DNA from 4 places in the Peribacillus sp. NJ4 genome. Region 3 is predicted to be linked to each of the others. Evidence: riboswitches for the same ligand, from Rfam matches in the RefSeq annotation. Region 3 holds a riboswitch; each other region holds the start of a gene.
The links. Region 3 has a riboswitch for glycine ahead of QUF94_RS14040 (amino acid permease). Riboswitches for the same ligand answer to the same signal wherever they lie in the genome.

Region 1 (5,374 bases), 1.9 Mb from region 3:
TTATCCAGAAATCTCATCATCGGATTTAACATCCAATGGAGTTCGTTTATCCATTTTCAGCAGGTAATAACTTGCTACGACCAAGACTAGGAAAACGATCCCAACAATCAAGGAAATCCTGGTACTCGGATTGACCCACATACCAACCAGCACCATCAGTAAAAAGGCAATTGTCGCATAGTTACTGTAAGGGGCCAACGGCATTTTGAACGGATGTTTTTCCATTTCAACAGCATTTACCTTTCTGAATTTAAGCTCACTGATAAGTAAGACAAACCATGGAATCATCCCGGGTAAAACACTCGCACTGTACACATAAAGGAATAATTGCGGCGGTGCAAGGTAATTCAGGATAACCCCGATGCCCAATCCTAATAATACAGCGATCGTACAATATGCCGGCACTCCATTTTTAGATACTTTTGCAAAGATTTTAGGAGCTTGGCCATTCAATGCTAGAGTGTAAAGCATACGCCCTGCACTGAAAATCCCACTGTTGCATCCAGACATTGCGGCAGTGATTACGACAAAGTTAATGATGCCTGCCGCTGCAGTGATACCGATTTTAGCAAAGGTTGAAACGAATGGACTTCCGATGTCATCCAGTTTATCCCAAGGATAAACCGTCACGATGACGAAGATAGCGCCAATATAGAAAATTAAAATGCGCCATATGATTGATTTGATCGCTTTTGTTACGGTCTTTGTTGGATTTTTCGCTTCTCCGGCTGTGATGCCGATAAGCTCAACGCCTTGATAGGAAGCCACGACAAGGGAAAGCGCAAAGAAGAATCCTGTCCAACCTCCCGTAAAGAAGCCGCCATTTGCCCAAAGATTCGATAATCCAATCGCATCCCCCCCATTCCCTATTCCAAAGAAAATAAGGCCAAGACCGGCAATGATCATCAATATAATCGTAATTATTTTTATAAGCGCAAACCAAAACTCAAATTCCCCGAAAGATTTTACGGAAATGAGGTTGGCCGCCCCCAAGATGATCATGGCGACCACACCTGGTATCCAAGCTGGTAACTCCGGGAACCAATACTGCATATACATTCCAACGGCGATGATTTCGGACATTCCGACGATTACCCATTGAAACCAATTGCTCCAAGCAGTCATATAACCTGCCAAAGGATGTATATAGCTGCTCGCAAAGGTTGCAAAAGAACCTGTAGTCGGTTCTAAATATAGCATCTCCCCCATAGAGCGCATAATGAAAAATATAAATATACCTGCGATGGCATAAGCGAGCATTACAGAGGGCCCGGTCCATTTGATCGTGCTCGCCGATCCCATGAATAACCCAACCCCGATGGTTCCGCCCAAGGCTATCATTTGAATATGACGTGCCTCCAGCCCTCTCTTTAATTCCTTATTTGACATGTTTAACTCCCCCAGATGCAATATTAGCGGCAATGATATTAATATCCTTTCCACCAATCGACTCTCTATTATTATTGCGGTTAAAAATGCTTTATCCTAATCATTTGCATAACACTTTAATTTTGTTTTCTTATCTTATAATAGTAAATATTCTGTAAAAATACAAATGTATTTTTCAAATAAACAGTTGCCAAAAATATCTTGTTGATATTCCCAATCAAAAATTATCATTTTAAAAAAGTGATGATCAGTATTTTATAATAGTGATAGTACAAAAAGAGCAGGAAACAATCACTTCTGATCGGAGCCCATTCAAACCTTCGCAAGTGAATGTTTATAAAAATTTAAACCATTTCAAGAAGTGTTGTAAATGCAAAAATTTGTTGACCTCCGAAAAAATAAATGATAGAATTCCAATATTATTTTATAAGTATAATGAACGATTCAGCAGTGGAAGATTATCACTGACTGACATTTTCACACAACCGCATACAAGCAAGCGATGAACGCTATGGATGACACTATAGCAGGAGCAGCTTCTGGAGAGACTGTACAAGATGCAGCGCCGAAGGATTCACAATCTCAGGCAAAAGGACAGAAGAGTAACGAATGATAAATTGTTATTCTGAACCCTTTAAGAGATTGGTATTATCCAATCTCTTTTTTTATTGTCCACTTTGTGATTGGACGGAAACAACACTCGTGAAAAAAACCATTGGGAAATGCAAGCTGGGCGAAAAATCACGTCCCTCTCTCCAAGACCAAGCAGGTTTGAAATCATTCACTATCAAGACCATAAAAGACGGGGGCGTACGAATTGGCTAAACAGGAATTAAAAAGAGATTTAAAAAATCGTCATGTACAACTGATTGCAATAGGAGGAACCATTGGTACCGGTTTATTTTTAGGATCCGGAAAAGCCATACAATTGGCAGGTCCATCCATCATCTTCTCCTATCTGATAATAGGGATTGCTTTGTTTTTTGTGATGAGGGCCCTAGGCGAATTGCTCTTATCCAATGCAGGGTATACGTCATTCACTGAATTCGCAACCGAATATGTCGGTCCATGGGCTGGCTTCGTGACCGGTTGGACCTATTGGTTCTGTTGGATCATGACCGCAATGGCCGATATCATAGCTGTTGGTGTCTATATACAATACTGGTTCGATATCCCTCAATGGATTCCGGCTCTAATATGCCTGGTCATCCTGTTAGGATTGAACCTATTGACCGTTAAGTTATTTGGCGAATTGGAATTCTGGTTTGCCATCATTAAAGTAATCACAATCATCGCCTTGATCATCGTAGGTATCATCTTATTGATCATCGGCTTCAATACCAATACCGGAACGGTTTCCCTAACGAACCTATGGAACCATGGAGGCATGTTCCCTAATGGAATCTCCGGATTCCTATTATCTTTACAGTTGGTCGTCTTCTCCTTTGTAGGTGTCGAATTGGTCGGGGTTTCCGCAGCAGAAACGGCGAACCCGAGAAAGAACATTCCGTCTGCCATCAATAAAATACCTGTCCGGATTTTACTTTTCTATGTGGGTGCCATATTCGTCATTCTCTGCGTCAACCCATGGACTCAACTGGATTCCACGAGCAGCCCATTTGTAGAGGTCTTTGCGTTAATCGGCATTCCTGTAGCTGCCGGGATCATCAACTTCGTCGTTTTGACATCTGCTGCTTCTGCATGCAACAGCGGTTTATTTTCAACAAGCCGAATACTCTATACGTTAAGCAGGAATGACGAAGCCCCTGCCAAACTGAAAAAATTAAATAAACAGGCTGTTCCAAGCAATGCCTTGTTTACATCAACAATCGTTGTATCACTTGGGGCATTATTAAGCAAACTGATACCGGAACAGGCATTTACCGTTGTGACGACCATCAGTGCCATCTGTTTCATTTGGGTATGGAGCATAATCTTGATCTCCCATATCAAATATTCGAAAACAAGGCCTGACCTAAGAGCCGAATCAACTTTCAAGGCTCCTTTTACACCCTTTATCAATTACGTCATTTTAGGATTATTCCTGTTCATCCTTATCGTTATGCTATTCGCTGAAGCTACACGGCTATCACTGCTCATGACGCCAATCTGGTTCATACTCTTGGTGATACTATATAACTACCAGAAAAAAAGATAGAAAACGGATAAAGCCTTGAACTCAATATGAATTCAAGGCTTTATCCATTTCAACAAACACTTCAACTTTCCATCAGTGGACTCGGTTGCTAAAAATATATCAAGCAACCACATTAAATTTTATATCGAAATAGTGTAAGCTAATATATATCATCGGAACTTGTAAAAGAAGGGAAATCAATCATGTATGAATTTCCCTTCCCCGTTTGGTTCACCCATCCATCAGTGGTATTAAAGAAAAACCCCCATTGGTGGACGTTTCACTTTATTTAATACGGAGGGGTTTGTTTAATGAAGATTATATATATCCTTACTCTAGTTCCTTTCATAGGCATACTAGGATTTCTACCTTTTGTTAATAGAATAGAACCTTATGTATTAGGGATGCCTTTCAATATGTTCTGGATGGCTATGTGGGTGGTCCTTACCTCTGCCATCTTGGGCATCATGTATAAGCTGGATCCCAGGAATCGGGAAGGTGACCAGGAATGAATATTGCTCTCTTAATCATTTTAGCATTTTTACTTCTGTCGATATTTTTAGGCATTCGCTCTTCAAAAGGAAAAGATATGGACTTGGAACAATGGACGGTGGGCGGACGTGGTTTTGGTGCAATATTCGTCTTTCTGCTGATGGCTGGGGAAATCTATACGACCTTCTCCTTCCTTGGCGGCAGCGGCTGGGCTTATGGAAAGGGCGCACCCGCTCTATATGTTCTTATTTACATTACTTTGTCTTACGTATTATCCTATTGGCTCCTTCCGGAAATATGGAAATATGCCAAAGAAAATAAACTGATGTCTCAATCCGATTTCTTTGTAAGCAAATATAAGAGTCCTAGTTTAGGAATTTTGGCTGCGCTTGTCGGTGTGGTGTCGATGATTCCAGTGATCGTCGTGCAGCTGAAAGGTTTGGGGATCATTGTATCAGAAGCTTCTTATGGTGCCATCTCAATGTCTGCGGCGGTTTGGATGGGGGCGATCAGCCTTACCATTTATGTGATGATATCCGGTATACACGGTTCAGTTTGGACAGCAGTCATTAAAGATATCATGATGATTGCCATTATAGGATTCTTAGGGATTTATCTGCCCATTCATTACTTTGGTGGATTTCAGCCGATGTTTGAAGCGATTGATTCGGCAAAACCCGGTTTTCTAAAGTTCCCTGAGCAGGGACTTAGCGTATCATGGTTTATCTCCACGGTAATATTGCTCGTATTCGGTTTCTATATGTGGCCCCAAGTTTTCAGCGCTGTTTATTCAGCGCGCAGTGGGAAGGTATTTCGAAAAAATGCCATCATCAGCCCTTTATATACGCTCATGCTGTTATTCGTCTTTTTTGTAGGGTTTACAGCTATATTGAAAGTGCCTGGACTCGTTGGGGCAGATGCAGACCTCTCATTGCTGCGCCTTTCGATCGAGACCTTTGATCCATGGTTCATAGGCATAATCGGCGGAGCTGGATTGCTGACCGCATTGGTGCCTGGATCCATGCTTTTGATGAGCGTCGCTACACTGCTCGCGAAAAACGTTTATAAGGAATTCGCACCTACAGTATCCGATCGGCACGTTGTAAGATTGGCAAAGTTCCTTGTTCCCATCATTGCCCTTATAGCCGTCTACTTCACCTTAAACGGCGGCGAAACGATGTCGGCATTAATTCTCATGGGATACAGTCTCATTACACAGCTATTCCCTTCCCTTCTCTTTAGTCTGAAGAAGAATAATCCAATCAATAAATATGGCGCAATCGCCGGCATCGTCACTGGATTGGCCATCGTAATCTGCATTACACTCAGTCATTCAACAATAGGGACCTTGTTTCC
Region 2 (5,374 bases), 870 kb from region 3:
ACGACTAAAAATGACCGAAGGGGTAGGGTCATCATTCAATACGATACAGAAGCGGGGCGAGTGATACAATGGATAGAAAAGCAGGCTGTGTAATACGTAAAATACACAGTCTTTTATAAAGGTTCAATCATGTTCAAGCGATAGATTCGCGTGTTTAGGGAACAAGTGAAGGAATAAAACAAGCGTAAACCGGGCATACTTTGTTTAGGGTGATTTTTATATGTCTACAAACGCTTATATTAAATATCTGACGCAACAGCTTGTCGAATATTTTAATCTGACCAAAAAAGAACGAAAAGAAAAGCGACGTCATAGAAAAGAGGATAAAAACCATGGTATGTCCCATTGGTTTGGCATTGTCCCTTTTGCTTTGTCGATGTTCTTAAGGAAAAATATCAAGAAATAGAACAGATGTCCTTAAATTAGGACATCTGCTTTTTTATTAAGGATCCTATCCCAACGCCCTATCTGAAAGGTAAAATAAACCTCCATTGATGATGGATATTCGGATGTTCGGTTCATATTGTGCTTTTAAGGCTTCTTTTTCGGTAAAATAGCTCTCACTTTTTTCGTCCATATCCTTGTAAAAATGCTCCAATAAATTCAAGTCATTCTGCCAGCGAAGCATTGCTTCTTCCGCCCAAGAATGGTCATCATCCTCGAAACTGGTTCTGATGTATGTATCCAGTCTTGCCAATCCACTCTTGGGCATGATGAGCGGTGAAAGCGTAAAGGAATAATCCGGAATTTTTGGGGTGACCTTAACCGGTAAAACCCGATGGTGAAAGCTTTCCATGATCTCGCCTGAGATTAAATTCAATCCGATGGACATAAATGTATCTTTTTTACGATCGCATTGATAGGATATTTTCACATTAAGGGTTAGCCAAGGAAACAATGGATTATTCCCGCCTTTTGATGGAGGAGTATCCTCAAAAAGTCTAGTATACCCTGCCAGATTTTTTGTTGATTGAATAATTTGATGAAGGCGAGGGGAGCCAAAATGAATCATTTCTCCCTTTAAATCGGGTGGAGAATGTTCTGGGTCGGTAATGAAAGTCATCTGGGCTGGGTTCGGAATGCCACCCGTTTTTTCTAGATAGTGCCAATAAAAGGGTCTGTTCATTAATTCTTTATCCATTTCAATTGTCAGTTGAACGGTAAGGTGGGTGGGTGTATTATCCAGTATTTCACAATCATTGGCTTTAAAGTAAGTTAATAAAAAATCATGAATTTCCCGTTGCTGCATGAACCTCACCTTCCTTCATGGATTGAGCGAATTGAATTAACGATGAAAAATTATCCATCTTGATTTTCATTTCGCCCTCTGTTTTGGACTCGCCGACTACATCAATTAAGTATTCTTCAATGTTGTTAATTTCCAGTTTGGTTAGAATATCATCCAGTTCACCAATTACTTTTTCAAATAAATTAATTTTTTCGTATAGTAACTTCAGAATATGTTCTTCAACTGTATTTTTCGTGGCAAAGTTATAAATCATGACATCTTCTTCCTGACCAAGCCGGTGAATCCGCCCAATTCTTTGCTCGAGTCTCATGGGGTTCCATGGCAGGTCAAAATTAATCAAGTGATGGCAAAACTGAAGGTTTATCCCTTCCCCGCCGGCTTCGGTTGCGATTAATACCTGTATTTTCTTTTGGAATAATTCGCGCATCCAGTCTTTCTTTCCACGCTTAAATCCGCCTCGGAAAGGGACTGAAGAAATCCCATTCTGTTGCAGGTACCATTGCAGATAAAGCTGGGTCGCTCGGTATTCGGTAAAGATAATCACTTTGTCATCAATTTTCTTGATCAGTTCCAAAGCTTTTTCAGCTTTGGAGTTCTGAACCGTTTCGTTCACTTTAGAAAATAAATCATCAAGCTTTGCCAAAAAGTCAGGGGAAGGCTGGTCGTATTTTGCTTTCATATTTTTTAAAGTATAAAAGACTGCCTCCCTGCTGCTGCAGGCTTCCCTTTGGAGAGTGAGAGCTGAAAAAGCGCTTCCTTTTGTTCCATCCGAAATAGGCTTGAATTTGGAAACGGCATCGTACAATGCCTGCTCGGTTGGAGAAAATTCAATGGTGATGGTTTCCACATGCCTTTTTGTCCATTCAATACCAGTATCGGCCCGCCGGTTTCGTATCATAACAGTGTTGACCAGTTCCTTTAGGTGTTCATCTTCAATTATGTTCCGGCCTTTCCCTTTATATTTTTCCGAAAAGAGTGAGGCATTTCCCAAGTGGCCTGGTTTCAATAACGAAACGAGGTGGAAAATTTCCTCGACTTTATTTTGAATGGGAGTAGCTGTCAGGAGTAAACAAAATTTCTTTTTCAGATTTTGGACGAATTCATAGTTCTTCGTCTTATTATTTTTAAGTTTATGAGCTTCGTCAATAATGATGAAGTCATATTCCTGATTGAAAATGATTTCACGATGTGGATCGCGTTTCGCTGTATCAATGGATGAAATGACCACATCACAGGAGTCCCAAACATAACTTTTTCTCTGAACGACTGCCGGAATATGAAACTTGGTATTCAATTCAAAAGCCCATTGTGTGACAAGTGAGGCCGGTACAAGGATCAATACTTTTTTTACAAGGCCTCTAATCATATATTCTTTTAGGATCAAGCCGGCTTCAATTGTTTTTCCGAGCCCTACCTCATCAGCTAAAATGGCCTTTCCATTCATCTTTTCCACCACTTGCTTTGCTGCTTCCAATTGGTGGGGGAGCGGGGTTAACTGCGGAAGGTGCTTGGGCGCCTGTAATCCCTCAAAATCAGGGATGATGAGATTTTCCTCCATTTGAACCGCCAACTTATAAAGCTCCCAATTTCCCCATGGACCATCATTTTCCATCTTTTGCAGAAACTCGTCATTCCATTCAGAATTGAAGGATATATTGATTTTCATAGAAATAACTCCCTCTTAAATCATAATTTCCTTAATAAAAGGTCAAAACCCGAACATTTCATATGTGAAGTAAGAAAAATATTTCTCCTCAAAAGATATTGCAGAGATAAGTTTCTTAGGGTAGGATATAAGTATATTTAGAAAATTCCAATTTCCAAACGCTGTAAAGAATCTTTGTATTTCGGTTTTGCAGTTCGCGTTTTCTTAGTATGCGCTACAGGCTCCTATTTTATCCAAGATACTGAAGGAGATCATTCAAATGGTTCCTGAAGTTTTAGGAGAGTTGGCAGAGAATGCATTCCATGATGCTCAAAGGTTTTACTAATGCTTAGGGCTTATTCGCTTACTTTCATTGGTAGACCATTTATATGCGGGTGAAGATAAGGGGAGAGACTACGGATGTAGCGCCGAAGGAGCAAACTTAGCAGTGAATCTCTCAGGCAAAAGAACTCTTATTGGACGCAACTCTGGAGAGCGCCGCCCATTTTGGGACGGCCACCAAAGGGGAAAACCTATTATATAGGTAAACTTTCAGGTTTCAGGACAGAGAAAAAGCTCAAACGGGCTTTCTCTGTCCTTTTTTGTGCTTTTTTCACATCATGAATCAGGATATCTGATGCGTAATGACAAGAAGCTTTGATAATGAAGCCATTTAAATTAAAAAATCTGAGGGGGGTCATTTTTTGACCAATTTAAAAAGAACACCACTATTTGAAGTTTATCGTGAATGCGGCGGTAAAACGATCGATTTTGGCGGTTGGGAACTTCCTGTCCAATTTTCGGGTATAAAGGACGAACATGAAGCCGTACGTACAAAAGCGGGGTTATTCGATGTTTCCCACATGGGGGAAGTTGATGTTAAGGGTCCTGGGAGCCTTTCCTTTTTACAGAAGATGATGACTAATGATATATCAAAGCTACAACAGGGCGGTGCCCAATATACGGCTATGTGCTATGAAAACGGCGGGACTGTTGATGATCTCATCGTTTATAAGAGGGCTGAAGACGACTATCTGCTCGTGGTCAACGCAGCGAATACAGATAAAGATTTCGATTGGCTGCAAGCTAATCTACCGGAAGATGTCCAAATCACGAATGTATCGAGTCACTATACACAGCTAGCACTTCAAGGGCCATCTGCAGAGAAGATATTACAAAAACTATCAGAAAATACTGCCTTAAGTGAAATTGGATTTTTCAAGTTCAAGGAAAATGTCATGATAAATGGTATCTCCACGATGGTATCCCGTACCGGATATACTGGTGAAGATGGTTTTGAGATATATAGCGACAGTGAAAACGGTCCTGCCCTTTGGAAGGCGATTCTGGATGCCGGAAAGGAAGAAGGGATTCAGCCGATTGGTTTAGGTGCTCGTGATACCCTGCGTTTTGAAGCGAAACTTCCGCTGTATGGGCAGGAACTTTCAGCGGACATCACCCCAATAGAGGCCGGGATCGGTTTTGCGGTAAAAGTGGATAAGGAAGCAGATTTTTTCGGGAAAGCCGTTCTTTCTGAACAAAAGGAGAAAGGGGCTCCCCGCAAGCTTGTGGGAATTGAAATGATTGACCGTGGCATTCCACGTCATGGGTATAAGGTCTACAGCGGGGACAAAGTCATTGGCGAGGTCACGACTGGTACCCAATCACCAACGTTGAAGAAGAACGTAGGGTTGGCACTTATCGATAAGGAATTTTCGGTGCTGGATGCGGAAGTCGAAGTGGAAATTCGATCCAAACGTTTGAAAGCCGTTATCATACAAACACCTTTTTATAAAAAACCACGTAAATAGAGGGGAATGGTCATTAGATGAAACATCGTTATTTACCCATGACAGAGCAAGATAAACAAGAAATGCTTGAAGTGATAGGTGTACCTACTGTTGAAGAACTTTTCAATGATATCCCTGAAAGTGTTCGTTTTCAAGGCGAATACGATATCAAGCCCGCTAAATCGGAACCTGCCTTAATGAAAGAATTATCAAAGCTTGCTGCCAAGAATGCGGATCTTAAAAACTATGCTTCCTTCCTTGGTGCGGGTGTCTATGACCATTATGCACCGGTCATCGTCGATCATGTTCTTTCCCGTTCTGAGTTTTATACGGCTTATACACCCTATCAGCCTGAAATTTCACAGGGCGAGCTTCAGGCCATCTTTGAATATCAAACGATGATTTGTGAATTGACGGGTATGGATGTGGCTAACTCCTCCATGTATGACGGCGGGACAGCGCTAGCTGAAGCAGCCATGCTTGCTTCAGGTCAGACACGACGCAAGAAGATTCTCATTTCAGGGACGGTTCATCCTGAATCAAGAGAAGTTGTTAAGACCTATGCGAAAGGACAACGCGTGGAAGTGATCGAAATTCCTTATAAAGACGGTGTGACGGATATGGCCGCCTTAAGGGAGTTGGTGAAAGATGATATTGCAGGAGTGATTGTGCAATATCCGAACTTTTTTG
Region 3 (5,374 bases):
TTTGTTTTTATCGTACAGGAATACAATCACAGTATTACAGGAGCATTAAAAAATGCGCTTGATTCCGCACGCGATGAATGGAACAACAAGGCGGCGGGCATCGTGAGCTATGGTTCAACAGGCGGAGCTCGTGCAGCTGAACATTTGCGTGGCATCTTAGGTGAATTACTTGTTGCGGACGTTCGAGTAAATCCAACATTTTCACTATTTACAGACTTTGAAAACTACAAGACATTTAAACCAGCTGATTTACACCTTGGTAATGTCAATGCAATGTTAGATCAAACGATTGCATGGAGCGGTGCCTTAAAAAAATTAAGATAAGCTTGATAGTTTACTAACCGCTCTTAAAGTAGCTTCCATTGCTATGCCACTATACTCTTACATGGATTATGCACAGTTAAAAAGCAAAACGGCCTTCCAAAATTTAGCCTAGTTTAAAAGATTTAGTATAGCATGAAATATTTAATATGTTTATTGGAAAATGTTTACAAACCATTGGTTAGTTCTCGAAGGCCTATTGTAGAGTTAACGCGAACTGTGCGATTATACGGGCACATAAAGCGCCCGAATAATTTCTACTTTTATTTAGAAGGAGCAAAAAGTAATGTTTCTTGTTTCTTTAATTTTCTTTCGTGTCATTTTCTTTTACTTTGCGAATATAAAGTCCTTTACGAGTCTTTTTAAAGAAATGTACGGAGTTACACCTCATGTTTACCGTGAAAACCATTCGTAAGAACAAATTGATTCGTTTCAAAGCTATCATATCGAAGATGCCGAAACATTGATAAATTCACCAGAAATTTTAGCTATATTGGAAACCGTACTAACCAAACATGATCACTCGTAGAAACGATTACAGCAGATGTTGAAACAGATGAAGTGATTGCAACAAGTTCACCTTACTTTAAATCAGATGTTGCTCTGAATGGACATTCTCTTTTTATCAGAATTGAATATCAAGAAATTACCGCGAATGAGGAAAATTATTTTTCAAAAGCTTTATGGTTTTATGAAGCATTGTTTACAAGTATACGGAGCATTTATTTAAGTACATGGCACTTTCTCTTTTATAAGCCTTATTACACCGCTGTTGAACCAAAGGAATTAGAACGAGTATATTTATTTAAATTGTATGATTTACTAAAAAAACTTGTTTAAGACATTCTTTATTCCTATTTAACGATTAATGCAATTCATTTTTTTATATTAGAAAAGCGATTATATGAAACAGTCATTGTTGCGATGAGCTCCAATGGCTTTTTCTATTTTATAGCAATACTTCTTTCGAATGGTTTATTTACTTGCTAAGTTGAGTATTCACCTCCCTTTTTTGATGTTAATATTTGTTAGTGAAATATCTTACTATCTATAATAGGAATATACGCAAATAATAAGGTATATATATTTGATCATACTATATGAATATGTTTTAAAAGAAGAGGATAACCAACTTAGAGTTCCGGTTTGACACAGGTAAAATGTAATGGGAGATGGTTTCGTTAACACGTCAAGCGTTGTGAAAATGAATACGTGATGATAAATATAAACCTTATTGATCCAAATTATGTTATTCTATTTCTGTTTACAACAGTCCGTCTGAAAAACTGTAAAGGGGGTATAAGGTTAAAATGGTTAAGGAAAAGAAAATCAAGCTAAAGAAGCCAAAGAAGTGGTGGGGATGGGTTCTAGCAATTGTCATCATTGCTAATATAGCAGGTGGTGGGGACAAAGAGGAAGTTGCTAAAGAAGAGAAGGCTTCTGAAAATACTGCTGAACTTAGGGAGGAAGCTCCTAGACAATCTCTACTGCTGCAAGGATTTTCGCGAGTCTCGAATTTTCTCTTTTTCCATACATCAATTATGTTAAAACTATAGTTATTATGTCCTCTCCTGGCTTTAAATTTTGTTTCGGAAAAATGCCGAAATTTTTGCTTATACATAAGCTTGTTTGGGATTCTTTGCGACATAGAAAAGCTGCTAATAAGCTTGATTTTTCATAGCTAATAACTTCTAAAATATACTGTTCATAAAGTTCAAATTAGTCCATGCTTAAATTTCAGAAAATAGAGTTTTTTCAGATAATCATTGAAATATCCATTAAAACCCGATAATATACAACTATTAAAACAACTTTATATCAGCGGATGATGATTGTGGGAGAGTCTAAACAATGTTTAGCACCGAAGGAGCAAATCCTAAAAGCAGGGACTAATCTCTCAGGTAAAAGGACTACAATTGGACGCGTCTCTGAAGAGAGCCATAGGCCACCGAAGGAGTTAAACTCTCAGGTAAAAGGACAGAGGAAAGTAGGAAAATACCTATCTTTCCTCTGTCCTTTTTTGTACTTGGAAAGATAAAAAGAGAGGAAGTGTGCATTGAGATCTGAAGATAAATGATCTATCCTTTGATTTGTACAATTAATGCTATATTTTCAAAAAAGGTAGGTAGCTTTATTTCAAAAAACTATATCTAGTACCCACCTAGGAAAGCGCTTACAATGATAGGTCAGTCTCCCAGTACGCTAATAATTCAAACTCATTGAAGGGCTGACCCTTTATAAGGAAAAAATTCCAAGTAGCCTATAAAAGTAGAAAGTGGGAGATCGTATGCAGGAACAAAAGTTGGATAGAGGGTTAAAAAACAGGCACGTACAACTCATAGCTATTGGTGGGGCAATCGGAACGGGATTATTTCTTGGAGCAGGAAAATCTATTAATTTAGCTGGGCCATCAATTCTATTTGCTTACATGATTACAGGCATCATTTGCTTTTTAATCATGCGCGCACTTGGAGAACTACTCTTATCTAATTTGAACTATCATTCCTTTGTTGACTTTGTAAGAGACTATTTAGGTAATATGGCAGCATTTGTAACCGGCTGGACCTACTGGTTTTGCTGGATCTCAATCGCAATGGCCGACTTAACGGCAGTTGGTCTTTATACTCAGTATTGGTTTCCCTCCGTACCTCAGTGGATGCCAGGATTGATTGCCCTAGTCATTCTGCTATTTATGAATCTTGCAACCGTTAAACTTTTTGGCGAAATGGAATTCTGGTTCGCATTAATAAAGGTCATCGCTATTCTAGCATTAATTGTTATCGGTATTTTCATGATTATTAAAGGCTTTTCCACTGATTCAGGCGCAGCAAGTTTCACGAATCTATGGAGTCACGAAGGTATGTTCCCAAATGGAATAAATGGTTTTGTCCTCTCATTCCAGATGGTAGTGTTTGCGTTTGTGGGCATTGAACTTGTAGGACTTACAGCAGGTGAAACAGAAAATCCAGAAAAAGTTATCCCCAAAGCCATAAATAATATTCCTATTCGGATTATAATTTTCTATATTGGCGCACTTATTGTCATTATGAGTGTTTATCCGTGGAACGCAATCATCCCAACGGAAAGCCCATTCGTCCAAGTATTTGTGGCTGTAGGTATTGCTGGAGCTGCTGGTATCGTTAATTTTGTCGTCCTAACATCGGCTGCTTCGGCATGTAACAGCGCAATCTTCAGTACAAGCCGGATGGTATACTCACTTGCCAAAGATAAAAATGCACCTGTACCGTTTGCAAAACTTAATGACCGTAAAGTACCTTCCAATGCATTGTTCTTTTCAACTGTCGTCATTTTAATTTCCGTTGTTTTGAACTATTTAATGCCTGAAGGAGTATTTACCTTGATTACAAGTATTTCTACAGTATGTTTCATCTTTATTTGGGGAATTACAGTCATCAGTCATTTGAAATACCGTAAAACAAGACCTGATCTAGTGAAAAAGAACAAATTTAAATTACCATTTTATCCAATTTCCAATTACTTGATCCTTGCTTTCCTAGCGTTCGTCCTTGTTGTTCTTGCACTTGCGAGCGACACTCGTGTTGCCTTATTCGTTACTCCTGTTTGGTTCATTATGCTGATTACGATTTATAAGATTCGCCAAACGAAGGTGGAACAGGCGAATCAGAGAGAGGTAGCGGGGAATTAAGGGGCAAGAAACCCTTTGATTCAATTTGCGGTGTTTGTCCAGATAGTTGCCGCTCCATATTTTCCTAACCCGGTGAGTAAAAAATCTGCCCATTATAAAAAGCCAAAGATATCTGGATAATCATATTATAATTCGAAAAAATTATTTTAGAATAGTGGTGTTAGCGCTTTCAAAAAAGCCTTGACATAATTATTCTCAACAACTATTCTAAATGTACCAAATTGAATAAGCGGATGACAGTTGTGGGAGAGTGCAAAGCGACAAGCCACCGAAGGAGCAAGTTCCAAAAAGACCCTTGGAACAAATCTCTCAGGTAGATGGAACCACAAATGGACGCACCTCTGGAGAGCGCGTATTAACATATACGCCACCAAAGGGGAAAGGCTCTATTAAAAAATGGGGCTAAACTCTCAGGTAAAAGGACAGAGAAGGGTAGAGAACGCTACGACCCTTTTCTGTCCTTTTTTGCGTGCAAAAAAGGTTGTAAAACATACTGTTTTTAACAGTTTTCTTAGAAAAGCAGGCCTGTAGCGGGAAAGAAATATAGTGTCTAGTACCATATTGGAATTAATAATTAAGTGAAAATTCAGAATTAAGAAAAATGTCTGGGAGGAAAATAAAATGAGTTTACAACAAAATGATTTAACTATTTTTGAAGCGATTGAGAAAGAAGAACAACGTCAACATCAAACACTGGAATTGATTGCATCAGAAAATTTTGTTAGCCCAGATGTATTAGAGGCAATGGGTAGCGTGATGACAAATAAATATGCAGAAGGTTATCCAGGAAAGCGCTATTATGGTGGATGTGAATTTGTCGATGTGGCAGAACAAACGGCTATTGAACGGCTAACGAAGCTTTTTGGTGCCAAATATGCAAATGTTCAGCCTCACTCAGGTGCACAAGCCAATTTCGCAGTTTTTTTCGCACTGCTTCAGCCTGGTGATAAGGTGATGGGAATGAACCTTTCACATGGTGGCCACTTAACTCATGGAAGTCCAGTCAGCGTTTCAGGTAAATGGTTTGAAGTTGTGTCTTATGGAGTTAGAGAAGATACTCAGTTAATTGATTATGATGAGTTGGAAGCTATCGCAAAGAAAGAAAAACCTAAATTGATTATTGCAGGAACAAGTGCCTATCCAAGATCGATTAATTTTGCACGATTTAGAGAAATTGCCGATCAAGTTGGTGCAAAACTTATGGTGGATATGGCTCATATAGCCGGGCTGGTAGCTACTGGTCTTCACCCATCCCCAATCCCTTATGCGGATGTTGTGACAAGTACAACTCATAAAACATTAAGAGGACCACGGGGGGGCATCATTTTAACGAATGATGAAGTAATTATCAAAGCAATTAATAAATCCGTATTCCCAGGAATTCAA
Region 4 (5,374 bases), 720 kb from region 3:
CTTGCCAATGATACGCCATATGGCCTCGCAGCTGGTGTATTTTCACAAGATGGTGCTAAGGCTTTAAGAGTGATTAAGAAAATAAGAGCCGGAATTACATGGATTAATGCCTATAATCTAGCCTACAATGAAGCGCCGTGGGGAGGCTATAAGCAGAGCGGAATTGGCCGTGGATTAGGAACTTTTGGTTTAGATGAGTTCAGTGAGGTAAAACAAATCAACATTAATCTAGAAGTGGAGCCAACCAAGTGGTTTGATCATTAAAAATTGAGAAGTAGAGATAAATGAGTAAAAGAGAGTGAGTATGCACACCTCGAAAAAATGTATGACTAATAATAGAGGAAGCATTTTTTTGAAATTCGCAAATATTTTAATTTCAAATATTATTTCTGAAGATGGGCTGGAACAGATTCCTAAGTGTTTATTTTACGAGTAAAAAGCCAGTTCATCAAGATTTGTCTTATTTAAAACCTAAATAAGACAAGAATAATATTTTACTGATATGAATTTATATTCCCTGTGCTCCTTTCTCTGTGGCGTTTACTAAGGAGTTTCGAGTAATCAGAAAATATGTTGGTTCCTGGTAGTCATTATTGATAACACTATTCAGTTTTACCTAGTTTTATAGGATGGCATGAAGCTTGCATCTATATTATTTTCGAAGAACGTAATACAAGTGGGAGGAAAAGTTCATGTCGAATAATAAAAAACAACATCTTAATTTACCTTTTACCGGAATCTGTACTTTCGGGAAATATCCCGTATGTCCTGATTTAGACCAGTTAGACGCAGATGTTGCTGTCATTGGAGTTCCAAATGATATGGGAACACAATGGAAGTCAGGCGCAAGAATGGGTCCAAGGGGAATTCGTGAAGGCTCTACATTATATAGTTTCGGGTTAGATGGTGCCTATGATATTGAAAATGATATCATGTATCTTGGCCCGAAATGGAAAGTCGTTGATTGCGGCGATGTGGACATGGTACATGGGGATATGATGCAATCCCATGATAATACGGAAGAAGCCATTCGAAAAATAGTTTCAAAAGGTGCAATGCCGGTTGTATTAGGTGGAGATCATTCCATTACAATTCCAGTAGGAAAGGGCTTGGGTGAACTCGGGCCATTTCATGTGATCCAGATTGATGCGCATTTAGACTGGGCAGATCACCGTTCAGGAATGCGGGTTGGACATGGAAGCTGCATCCGCCGCTTATCGGAAATGAATCATGTTCAAAAGATTTTCCAATTGGGCATTCGTGGAATCAGCAGCAGTAAAAAAGCAGATGTCGTTGCTGCCAGAGAATACGGAAGTGTCATCTTGTCTCCCCGCCAAATGAGAAAGATGGGATTTGAACAGGTTCTGGAACTTATTCCAGCAGGTGAAAAATATTATATTACCATGGACATTGATGGCCTCGACCCATCGATCGCCCCTGCGACAGGCACACCTTCTCCTGGAGGTCTGCTTTATGAAGAAGTCAATGAATTACTCCATGGAATTGCAAAAAGAGGAGAAGTAATCGGTTTTGATATGGTAGAAGTAGCTACTCCTTACGACCATGCTGGAATAACTGGACAAGTAGCAGCGCGTCTCTCATTAGACTTGCTTAGTTATGTTTTGAAAGAAAAAGAGAAAAACCAGGCTATAATCAGCGATCATCAAGAGCAGAACTTCATAAAGAAGCATTAGTCTATTAAATTTGAAAGCGTTTGCTGATATAAAATGACTTTCCACCGTTTTTCTTTTCTTAGTTTCCTGAATATGTATAAATAAAGAGGAGATTCCATAAAAAACAATTATAGAATTAATTCTCAATAGTAAACATATAGAGTGTTCAAATATATATAGCGGATGACGATTGTGGGAGAGTGCAATATAGACAGCCACCGAAGGAGCAAGTTCCAAAAAAACCCTTGGAACAAATCTCTCAGGTTCTGTTTAGATAACTGCTGCCACTCCATATCACGTCCCTGTTTTTGCACGCAAAAAAGGACAGAAAAGGGTAATGGCAACATTCCCTTCTCTGTCCTTTTACCTGAGAGTTTAACTCTATACTGAAAAGAGTCTTCCCCTTTGGTGGCGTTTTATACACGCGCTCTCCAGAGTTGCGTCCCATTGTGGTTCTTTTATTTTTGAAGCAATTGAAAACGAACGGAAACGGCAACATCAAACACTAGAGTTGATTTCATCAGAATACTTCGTCAGCCAAGAGTATTAGAAGCTATGGGCATAAATATGCAGAGGGTTATCCAGGAAAACGTTATTATGGCGGATGTGAATTTGTCGATGTGGTAGAACAAGCAGCAATCGATCGCTTAACAAAGCTGTTTGGAGCTAAATATGCAAATGTTCAGCCTCACTCAGGTGCACAAGCAAATTTCGCGGTTTTTTCTCACTGCTTCAACCTGGTGATAAAGTGATGGGAATGAACCTTTCACATGGCGGCCACTTAACTCATGGAAGTCCAGTCAGTGTTTCAGGAAAATGGTTTGAAGTTGTTTCTTATGGAGTTAGAGAAGATACCCAATTGATTGATTATGATGAGTTGGAAGCAATAGCAAAGAAAGAAAAACCTAAATTGATTATTGCAGGGATAAGTACCTACCTAAGAACGATTAATTTTGCTCGATTTAGAGAAATAGCCGATCGAGTTGGAGCAAAACTTATGGTGGATATGGCTCATATAGCCGGGCTGGTGGCGGCTGTTCTTCACCCATCCCCAATCCCATATGCAGATGTTGTGACAAGTACCACTCAAACATTAAGAGGACAGCGGGGGGCATCATTTTAACGAACGATGAAGTAATTATCAAAGCGATTAATAAATCCGTATTCCCAGGAATTCAAGGCGGTCCACTTATGCATATCATTGCAGCAAAAGCAGTTGCTGAATGCTTGGGAATAGAATTAGAGAGTCTTTTTGATATATGCATAATCACATTGATTGTTTTTGTTTTTTTAAAAAGAAAAGGGTGGATAAATTAAAGGGGTATTGAAAAGGTAGTGTAGTTGAAGAAGACATATAAAGTAGACTTAACCCGCTCAAGTAGACAGCATCTACTCATTTATAATGTTAATCGTCAGTATCATTAGAACAATTATACAAATTAACAGGGGCGAAGTAATGAACACAAAATTACTATCAGAAATAGAAACTAAGATTAATTATTTGAAAGGCCGTTTGATTGTCATCGGAATGTTAAAAGGACTTTCTCATTCCGATACGATTAAAACTAGTCAAGAGTTAGATGAATGGTTGTATAAATATCAAATAATTAAATTCAACTGATCCATTATTCTGCGAAATCTTTCCCTACACTCTTTCCGTCACAGTTTTTGTGTCAAATACCAAATAAATATCTCTCTTATTTCATTGTCCCCGTTGAATAACAGGGATTTTTTTAATTGAATTAGAATGTATGAATATACTAACTGTGTTCTTTTAAAATGGTTACTTAACGATTATTTATTTTATTTCAAACCGGCTATTCACCGATATTGCTGGCTATACAGATCAAATTTTTGGATTAACTCACCTATTGGGCTTTAGCTGCACCAAGAATCAGAGATTTGTCAGATTCAAAGCTTTTTTCATAAGAGAAAGCAAGCGGGTATTCAAATTAAGGGTCCATTTTACGTGGCCAAATAACTATAAAAATTATTAAAGAAAATTATGAGGTGTTTTACGATTAGCTCATTCTATAAAAGAAGGTACTATCTCAGCATCACTTATTAAGGGGGAAATAGACTCTAACTCTAGGCAAAACAGTTTGGCTGCAGCTTTACGTGAAATGGGTTGAATCGAAAAGACTATTTTTATTCTTAATTACCTTACTAGTGAACTTTTAAGAAAAAAGATTCAAAAAGGCTTAAACAAAGGAGAAGCCATGGAGTCACAAAAACTATTCTCTTTGGGAAACAAGGGGACGGAACGAAACACCTTCAATCATTGATAAAATACTTATTATTTTTAATCTATTGCATTATTAACAGTAATGGCATGATCAGAGCCAATATCCTAAAATATCTGCCATCCTAAACCTAAAGCTATAAAGAAGGAATCCCTGTCATAATTTTATGATTCCAGTAAAATTTACCTTCCAGAAAACTCCGCCCAAAACAATTATTATTTATAGCCACATTGATAATTCTATCTGTTTAATAAAATCTATGTAAAACTCTCTTGTATCAAGAGAGTTTTTTTGCATGAAAAGTTATTTAGCTAACCGGGAGCTTTGTTAACGACGAGCTAAAAAGAGAGGTAAAAGGGTGATATGTTTGAATAAAAGTTGTTCACATTTCTCTTTTATAGACTTGCATTTACTTGATCCTGTTTGCGGACTGTTGTTAATACTTATGAAGATAAAAGCTGATGAGTTGGAGAAATAAAGAGCTGATTTACAAAATCTTAATATTTGGTTTATGTGGAATTAATGTTTTCAGATTATGATTAAACCGTAACAAACAGTAATAAACATTAAAGATTCCACACTAAATGGAGGCACTTTTTATGAATCGCACATTCAAGAAGAATTGTTACAAGTCTATTCAAGCTGTGATGTTAGGAGTGAGTGTACTGGGATTAGCTGCTTGTGGAGCTACTAATGAGGAGGCTGCTCCAGTGGTTAAGGATCCAAGTTCGTTAACCCTGAAAGAAATTGAAACAAAGGCAAAAGAAGAGGGGACTATTAATAGTGTCGGTATGCCTGATTCATGGGCTAACTGGGGAGAAACTTGGAATGAAGTGATGAAAAAATATACATTGAAACACAATGATACAGATTTGTCCAGTGCCGAAGAGATTGCCAAAATGGAATCTGAAGGAGAGAGTGCAACAGCTGATATCGGCGATGTAGGGATTTCCTTTGGGCCAATCGCGGAACAAAAAAAATTAACGATGCCATATAAAACTTCCTATTGGGACGAGGTACCTGAGTGGGCAAAAGATGACAATGGAGATTGGGTTGTTGGCTACCAAGGAACGATTGCATTCTTTACTAATAAAGAATTAGTAGATAACCCGCCTAAATCTTGGGATGACATATTAAAAGGGGATTATAAAGTAACTGTTGGAGATGTTCAGCGTGGTACACAGAATCAAATGGCCGTACTTGCTGCCGCTATCGCTAACGGCGGTGATGAAACAAATCTCCAACCAGGAATTGACTTTTTTGCTAAGCTTGCCAAGCAAGGCCGCCTTAGCTTAACTGATGCCAAGCCGGCTAACATCGAAAAAGGGGAAGTGGAAGTTGCCCTTGTTTGGGATTTCAATGCTCTTGGTTACGCTGACCAAATTAACCGCGATCAATTTGAAGTCACCATTCCAACTGAAGGTTCAGTCGTAAGCGGCTACGCAACTATTATTAACA

Region 1: it holds a riboswitch for glycine, as region 3 does, so the genes downstream of both, QUF94_RS23760 (amino acid permease) here and QUF94_RS14040 (amino acid permease) in region 3, are expected to answer to the same signal.
Region 2: it holds a riboswitch for glycine, as region 3 does, so the genes downstream of both, gcvT (glycine cleavage system aminomethyltransferase GcvT) here and QUF94_RS14040 (amino acid permease) in region 3, are expected to answer to the same signal.
Region 4: it holds a riboswitch for glycine, as region 3 does, so the genes downstream of both, glyA (serine hydroxymethyltransferase) here and QUF94_RS14040 (amino acid permease) in region 3, are expected to answer to the same signal.

The regions. Positions count from the first base shown of each region.
Region 1 is NZ_JAUCFQ010000001.1:4,751,508-4,756,881, forward strand. Features, by position in the region: gene QUF94_RS23755 (amino acid permease) at 1-1,389, opposite strand; glycine riboswitch at 1,919-1,997, shown strand; gene QUF94_RS23760 (amino acid permease) at 2,207-3,547, shown strand; gene QUF94_RS23765 (DUF3311 domain-containing protein) at 3,838-4,038, shown strand; gene QUF94_RS23770 (sodium:solute symporter family protein) at 4,035-5,374, shown strand, end outside.
Region 2 is NZ_JAUCFQ010000001.1:1,951,941-1,957,314, forward strand. Features, by position in the region: gene comGG (competence type IV pilus minor pilin ComGG) at 1-93, shown strand, start outside; gene QUF94_RS09810 (YqzE family protein) at 221-406, shown strand; gene QUF94_RS09815 (YqhG family protein) at 452-1,249, opposite strand; gene QUF94_RS09820 (DEAD/DEAH box helicase) at 1,227-2,915, opposite strand; glycine riboswitch at 3,290-3,377, shown strand; glycine riboswitch at 3,381-3,464, shown strand; gene gcvT (glycine cleavage system aminomethyltransferase GcvT) at 3,599-4,705, shown strand; gene gcvPA (aminomethyl-transferring glycine dehydrogenase subunit GcvPA) at 4,723-5,374, shown strand, end outside.
Region 3 is NZ_JAUCFQ010000001.1:2,822,979-2,828,352, reverse strand. Features, by position in the region: gene QUF94_RS14050 (NADPH-dependent FMN reductase) at 1-324, shown strand, start outside; gene QUF94_RS14045 (hypothetical protein) at 1,632-1,877, shown strand; glycine riboswitch at 2,147-2,244, shown strand; glycine riboswitch at 2,248-2,304, shown strand; gene QUF94_RS14040 (amino acid permease) at 2,609-3,988, shown strand; glycine riboswitch at 4,320-4,424, shown strand; gene glyA (serine hydroxymethyltransferase) at 4,610-5,374, shown strand, end outside.
Region 4 is NZ_JAUCFQ010000001.1:3,539,840-3,545,213, reverse strand. Features, by position in the region: gene QUF94_RS17640 (aldehyde dehydrogenase family protein) at 1-264, shown strand, start outside; gene speB (agmatinase) at 693-1,694, shown strand; glycine riboswitch at 1,857-1,964, shown strand; glycine riboswitch at 2,019-2,118, opposite strand; partial or broken gene glyA (serine hydroxymethyltransferase) at 2,134-2,894, shown strand; gene QUF94_RS17625 (aspartyl-phosphate phosphatase Spo0E family protein) at 3,130-3,294, shown strand; partial or broken gene QUF94_RS17620 (Tn3 family transposase) at 3,494-3,901, shown strand; gene QUF94_RS17615 (ABC transporter substrate-binding protein) at 4,516-5,374, shown strand, end outside.